2 linked regions of the Dinoroseobacter shibae DFL 12 = DSM 16493 genome follow. The protein of the gene in region 2 interacts with the protein of the main gene of each other region in a pairwise test. Links are inferred from orthologs where the notes say so. Each region holds a gene or a part of one and is shown on either strand. Other genes may lie near its edges.

Region 1 (3,373 bases), 2.0 Mb from region 2 along the record:
AACAGACCATCTCGGCCAGGTGACCGGTCTTGTGGGCGAAGGTGCCGACCTTGGGGCGCATCTCGTGGATCACCACGGACACGCCCATCTGCGCGGCCTGCCAGGCGGCCTCGGATCCGGCCATGCCGCCGCCAACGATATGCAGGGTCTCGGTCATCACGGTATCCTCCTGATCCAGCGGAAAAGCCTGTCGGCTTTGTTCTTTTTACCGGGCGCCTGCATCTGCCCCGAGCCCCGGGGCCCGACCGGGGGAACGGAGCCCGTCGGGCTCCGTCTATCACCTGTTTCGGGCCGGTCTGTCCAGCCCCGGACCGGTTGGTGGCCTCAGCCCGCCTCGGGGGCCGGGTCGTCGCCATCCGCTTCACCTCGGTCGGCGATATAGGCCACCGAGACCACCTGTTCCCCGGGCGCGGTGTTGAACACCTTGACGCCTCCGGCGGCGCGGGAGCGGAAGCTGATGCCATCCACGGGACAGCGGATCGACTGGCCGGTGGAGGTGGCCAGCATGATCTGGTCATCGATCTCCACCGGGAAGCACGCCACCAGCGGGCCGCCCCGCATCGCCTTGTCCATGGCCGTCACCCCCTGGCCGCCCCGGCCACGCACCGGGTAGTCGTGGGACGAGCTGATCTTGCCGGTGCCGCCCTCGGTGATGGTCAGGATCAGGTCCTCGGCCGCCGACATCTCGGCATAGCGCTCGGGGCTCAGCTGCCCGGCTTCGACGGTGTCCTCGTCCTCGCTCTCGGCCTCCTCGGAGAGCCCGGCCACGGCGCGGCGCATTTTCAGGTAAGCGGCGCGCTCCTGCGGGTCGGCGACGAAATGCCGGATCACGGCCATCGACACCACCCGGTCGCCCTCGGCCAGCCGCACGCCGCGCACGCCGGTCGAATCGCGGCCCTTGAAGACCCGCACATCCGTGGTCCGGAAGCGGATCGCGCGGCCCAGGGCCGTGACCAGCATCACGTCGTCCTCCTCGGAACAGATCCGCGCCTTCACCAGGCTGACGCCCTCGGGCAGTTTCATGGCGATCTTGCCGTTGCGCATGACATTGGTGAAATCGCTCAGCGCGTTGCGCCGCACGTCGCCCGCCGAGGTGGCGAAGACGATCTGCAGGTCGGCCCAGTCTTCCTCGGCCCGGTCCACAGGCATGATCGCCGCGATGGAGGTGCCGGGGTCGATCGGCAGCACGTTGACTAGCGCCTTGCCACGCGCGTTGCGCCCCCCCGAAGGCAGGCGCCAGGTCTTGAGCTTGTAGACCATCCCGTCCGTGGTGAAGACCAGAAGCGGCGTGTGGGTGTTGGCCACGAAGAGGGTCGTGACCACGTCGTCTTCCTTGGTGGCCATGCCCGCCAGGCCCTTGCCGCCGCGCCGTTGGGCACGGAATTCGACCAGTGGGGTGCGCTTGATATAGCCGCCGGAGGTGACGGTGACGACCATGTCCTCCCGCTCGATCAGGTCCTCGTCCTCCATGTCGCCGGACCAGTCGGTGATCTCCGTGCGGCGGGGGACGGCGAATTGATCCTTCACCTCGCGCAGCTCGTCCGAGATGATCGCCATGATCCGGGAGCGCGAGCGCAGGATGTCGAGGTATTCCTGGATCTTCGCGGCGAGCTCCTGCAGCTCGTCAGTCACCTCCTTGACGCCGATCTGGGTCAGGCGCTGCAGCCGCAGATCGAGGATCGCGCGGGCCTGGGTTTCCGACAGGTTGTAGGTGCCGTCCTCGTTCATCGTGTGGGTCGGGTCGTCGATCAGCCGGATGTAATCGGCGATGTCGGCGGCGGGCCAGCGCCGGGTCATCAGCTTCTCGCGCGCCTCGGCGGCGTCGGCGGAGGCGCGGATGGTGGCCACCACCTCGTCCACGTTCGAAACCGCCACCGCCAGACCGCAGAGCACATGGGACCGCTCGCGCGCCTTGCGCAGGTCATAGGCCGTGCGACGCGCGACAACTTCCTCGCGGAAGGATATGAAACTGCTCAGGAAATCCTTGAGCGTCAGCTGCTCGGGCCGGCCGCCGTTCAGCGCCAGCATGTTGCAGCCGAAAGAGGTCTGCATCGGGGTGAAGCGGTAGAGCTGGTTCAGCACCACCTCGGGGGTGGCGTCGCGTTTCAGCTCGATCACCACGCGGACGCCGACCCGGTCGCTCTCGTCCTGCACATGGGCGATGCCTTCGATCCGCTTCTCGCGCACCAGTTCGGCGATCTTCTCGATCATGGAGGACTTGTTGACCTGGTAGGGGATCTCGTCGAGCACGATGGCGTAGCGGTCCTTGCGCAGCTCCTCGATCCGGGTCTTGGCGCGGATGATGACCGAGCCGCGGCCTTCGAGATAGGCCTTGCGCGCGCCACCCCGGCCGAGGATCTGCCCGCCCGTGGGGAAATCCGGGGCGGGGATGTATTGCATCAGGTCCTCGACCTCGAGATCCGGGGTCTCGATCAGCGCGAGCGTGGCGTCGATCACCTCGCCCAGGTTATGGGGCGGAATGTTGGTCGCCATGCCCACGGCGATGCCGCCCGCGCCATTGACCAGCATGTTCGGAAACCGCGCCGGAAGGACCGTGGGCTCGCGATCCTTGCCATCATAATTGTCTTGAAAATCAACGGTCTCCTTCTCGATATCCGCGAGAAGCGCCGCCGCCGGTTTGTCCATCCGCACCTCGGTGTAGCGCATGGCGGCGGGGTTGTCGCCGTCCATGGAGCCGAAGTTGCCTTGCCCGTCCAGAAGCGGCAGGGACATGGAGAAATCCTGTGCCATCCGCACCAGGGCGTCATAGATCGCGGAATCGCCGTGCGGGTGGTACTTGCCCATCACATCGCCCACGGGGCGGGCGGATTTGCGATAGGCCTTCTCGTGGGTGTTGCCGGTCTCGTGCATGGCGTAGAGGATCCGCCGATGCACCGGTTTCAACCCGTCGCGGAGGTCCGGAATCGCCCGGCTCACGATCACGCTCATGGCGTAATCGAGATAGGAGCTCTTCATCTCTTCGGCGATCGAGATGGTTTCCTGTATCCGACCGCCGCCGGGCGGAGTTTCGTCTGTGTTTTCAGGGGGTTCCGGGGTATCGGTCACGAGGGCAGGCGTCCTTTACAAGGTGCACAATATTTAGTTGTCGAAAGTATAACAGAACCTTCATCTTGCGCACAAGTTGTGCGTTTTGCCTGTAAGCAGCCTCGGGCGGTGAGTGCTAACATACTGTTCTTATTGATTTATTATTTTTTCTATGGCGAGATGGTCTCACGGCACTCAGAATGGAGATCTTGATGAAGGCAAGTGAGACCGAATTGATGCTTCGCGGCTACGGGCTGACCACGGCGGAGATGTTCTACAGGATGCCCGATCACCCCAGTGTTCTCAACACGTTCATCTGGCAGGATTA
Region 2 (3,148 bases):
GCTTCCCTGACTGTGATGGCAAAGCCAAGCTAAGGCAGATCGCGTGACATCCACGCGGTCCGGCCCGCCAGCGGATCATTGATGGGCAATGGGCATTGCGACGCTGGACAACGATTGAGAGGGGGACCGACGTGAAGGTCCAACGGAAGTGCGAATCGAATATCGCCCAAACCCTTCGCCATTACTGCGTCTCCGGTAAGCCTTGGAGAAACATGAAACTTTCCTCATTTGCGGGCACCCGTGACACGGAAAAATATGCGCGCCACAAAAAATGTCTGCTTCCTTACATGCCTTTAGAAATCCAGGTTCTCCACGCTCAGCGCGTTCTGCTGGATGAAGGCCCGACGTGGCTCAACCACATCGCCCATCAGCTTGGTAAAGATGTCATCCGCATCCGCCAGATCCTCGATCTGGACTTGCAACAGCGTTCGCGCCTCGGGATCCAGGGTCGTTTCCCAGAGTTGATCCGGGTTCATCTCCCCCAGACCCTTGTACCGTTGCAGTGACTGCCCCTTTTCGCCTTCTTCGAGAATGGTACTCAGCAAGGCCAGTGGTCCATGGATGGATACTTCGCGTTCCTTTCGGACTAGTTTGGCGGGGTCTTGATACACGTCCCGACTCTCGGTCGAGACCGAGGCCAGTTTCCGCGCCTCGCCGGATCGCAGCACCGCGCCATCCAGAGTGCGGATCTCTTCAACTCCGCGCAGCACACGGCTCAGGCGGATACCATGGTCCTGTGTAATTCTCCCTTGCCAGCCGCGCTCGTACTCGACCGCCACAAGGTCCAGCCGCGCGGCGACCTGGTCCGCCACCTTCTGGAGATCGGCATCGGCCTTACCGGGATCGAACGCCCCCGCCAGTGCGGCCTGTTCAAGAATTGGCCTCGGATAATGGGTCGGAAAAGCATCCAGGATCCGCTTGAACTGCCGCGCGGCGTCGACAACCCGGGCGAGATCCTTGCCCGCGATTTCCTCACCGCCGGGCAGGCGCAGCACCGCACCTTCGATCCCTTGCCCGATCAGGTGATCCTCCAGTGCGGCCTGGTCTTTCAGGTAAACCTCGGACTTGCCACGCGCGACCTTGTAGAGCGGCGGTTGCGCAATGTAGAGATAGCCGCCCTCAATGATCTCGGGCATCTGCCGGAAGAAGAACGTCAGCAGCAGAGTCCGGATATGCGCGCCGTCCACATCCGCGTCCGTCATGATGATGATCTTGTGGTAGCGTAGCTTGCCAATATCGAATTCGTCCCGCCCGATCCCGGTACCGAGCGCGGTGATCAGGGTGCCGATCTCCTGGCTCGACAGCATCCGATCGAATCGGGCGCGCTCCACGTTCAGGATCTTCCCGCGCAAGGGCAAAACGGCCTGGTTATGCCGCGATCGGCCCTGCTTGGCCGAGCCACCGGCACTGTCCCCCTCCACGAGGAAGAGCTCGGAGTGCGCTGGGTCCTTCTCCTGGCAATCGGCCAGCTTGCCGGGCAGGGAGGCGACATCCATCGCCGTTTTGCGGCGGGTCAACTCCCGCGCCTTGCGGGCTGCCTCCCGCGCAAGGGCGGCTTCGATGATCTTGCCGACGATGACCTTCGCCTGCGCGGGGTTCTCTTCGAACCACTCGCCCAGCTTCTCGTTCACCAGGCCTTCGACTGCGGGGCGCACCTCGGATGAGACCAGCTTATCCTTTGTCTGGCTGGAGAATTTCGGGTCCGGCACCTTCACCGACAAGACGCAAGTCAAGCCTTCGCGGGCATCGTCGCCGGTGAAATTCACCTTCTCGCGCTTGGCGATCCCGCTGGACTGCGCATAGGCGTTGATCGTACGGGTCAGGGCGCCGCGAAACCCGGCCAAGTGCGTGCCGCCGTCGCGCTGCGGAATGTTGTTGGTGAAGGGCAGCACCGTCTCGTGGTAGCTGTCGTTCCACCACATCGCGACCTCGATCCCGATGTCGTCGCGCTCGCCGGTGATGAAGATCGGCTCTTCCATGGCCGACGTCTTGGATCGATCGAGGTACCGCACGAACTCCCGCACGCCGCCTTCATAGAACAGCTCCGAGCGCAGAGGTTCGGCAGGGCGCTCGTCCTCCAGGATGATGCGCACCCCCGAATTCAGGAAAGCCAACTCGCGCAGCCGGTTCTCTAGCGTCTTGAACGAGTAGTCGAGGTTCGAAAACGTCCCCGTCGAAGCCATGAACCGGACTTCCGTGCCGGTCCGGTCACCCGCATCCCCGATGACTTCCAGGTGCTTGACCGTATCACCATGCTCAAAGCGCGCCACATGTTCCTTGCCGTCGCGCCAGATCCGCAACTCCAGCCAGTCGGACAACGCATTCACGACCGACACACCGACGCCATGAAGACCCCCGGACACCTTGTAGGAGTTGCTATCGAATTTCCCGCCCGCGTGAAGCTGGGTCATGATGACTTCGGCGGCTGAAACGCCTTCCTCCTCATGCACGCCCACCGGGATACCCCGGCCATTGTCACTGACCGAGACACTGGAATCCGCATGGATTTTCACGTTCACCGCGTCTGCGTGACCGGCCAGTGCCTCGTCAATGCCGTTATCGACGACCTCGTACACCATGTGGTGCAGACCCGAGCCGTCGTCGGTGTCCCCGATATACATTCCGGGCCGTTTGCGAACAGCCTCCAACCCTTTGAGAACCTTGATGGAATCGGCGCCATATTCTTCGGCTACCTGTGCGGTCTCTGCCATGAGAGCCTTCCTGTTGTTTTGTCTGATTTTATACAAGCACTGGTGGGGGATGTCACGCACTTGCAACAATATATGGGGGTCTACGATCCGCCGCGCCCTTCGACCTCGAACGCGCGGCGCGCTTCGCCGCATGCCAAGTCCTGCCGGGCTGCGCGACAAGCCCGTACAGGGCCCTAGTTAGGCCCGGGAAGGAGACCGATCCATGGTTCTGCAACTGCGCGGTGTCACGAAAACCTACGAAACGGGCGATGGACCGTTGCCGGTGCTGCGTGGTGTCGATCTCGGCCTGAACGCTGGCGAGACACTTGCACTGACCGGAGAGAGCGGATCGGGCAAGAGCACACTGCTGCATCTGGTCGGGGGGCTTGATACGCCGGATGCGGGGACGATCGAGGTTGCAGGGGCCAATGTCGGAGCCATGGGGGACGAGGCACGCG

Evidence for each region.
Region 1: the proteins of gyrB (region 2) and gyrA interact in binary tests that used the Escherichia coli proteins (3 or more experiments, as listed by UniProt). The link is inferred for Dinoroseobacter shibae DFL 12 = DSM 16493 from one-to-one orthologs.

Annotation. Positions count from the first base shown.
Region 1 is NC_009952.1:1,529,829-1,533,201, forward strand. The notes cover bases 125-3,373. They hold gyrA (DNA gyrase subunit A), read right to left. Parts: upstream 3,067-3,373; coding sequence 325-3,066; downstream 125-324. Other genes in these bases: trmFO (methylenetetrahydrofolate--tRNA-(uracil(54)-C(5))-methyltransferase (FADH(2)-oxidizing) TrmFO), read right to left, coding at 125-157; DSHI_RS07520 (usg protein), read left to right, coding at 3,258-3,373. Also shown: more of trmFO, read right to left, coding at 1-124. UniProt on the Escherichia coli protein: A type II topoisomerase that negatively supercoils closed circular double-stranded (ds) DNA in an ATP-dependent manner to maintain chromosomes in an underwound state.
Region 2 is NC_009952.1:3,526,248-3,529,395, reverse strand. What follows is about bases 3-3,026. They hold gyrB (DNA topoisomerase (ATP-hydrolyzing) subunit B), read right to left. Parts: upstream 2,712-3,026; coding sequence 294-2,711; downstream 3-293. Other genes in these bases: DSHI_RS17000 (ABC transporter ATP-binding protein), read left to right, coding at 2,914-3,026; DSHI_RS23060 (topoisomerase DNA-binding C4 zinc finger domain-containing protein), read left to right, coding at 3-47. Also shown: more of DSHI_RS23060, read left to right, coding at 1-2; more of DSHI_RS17000, read left to right, coding at 3,027-3,148. UniProt on the Escherichia coli protein: DNA gyrase negatively supercoils closed circular double-stranded DNA in an ATP-dependent manner to maintain chromosomes in an underwound state.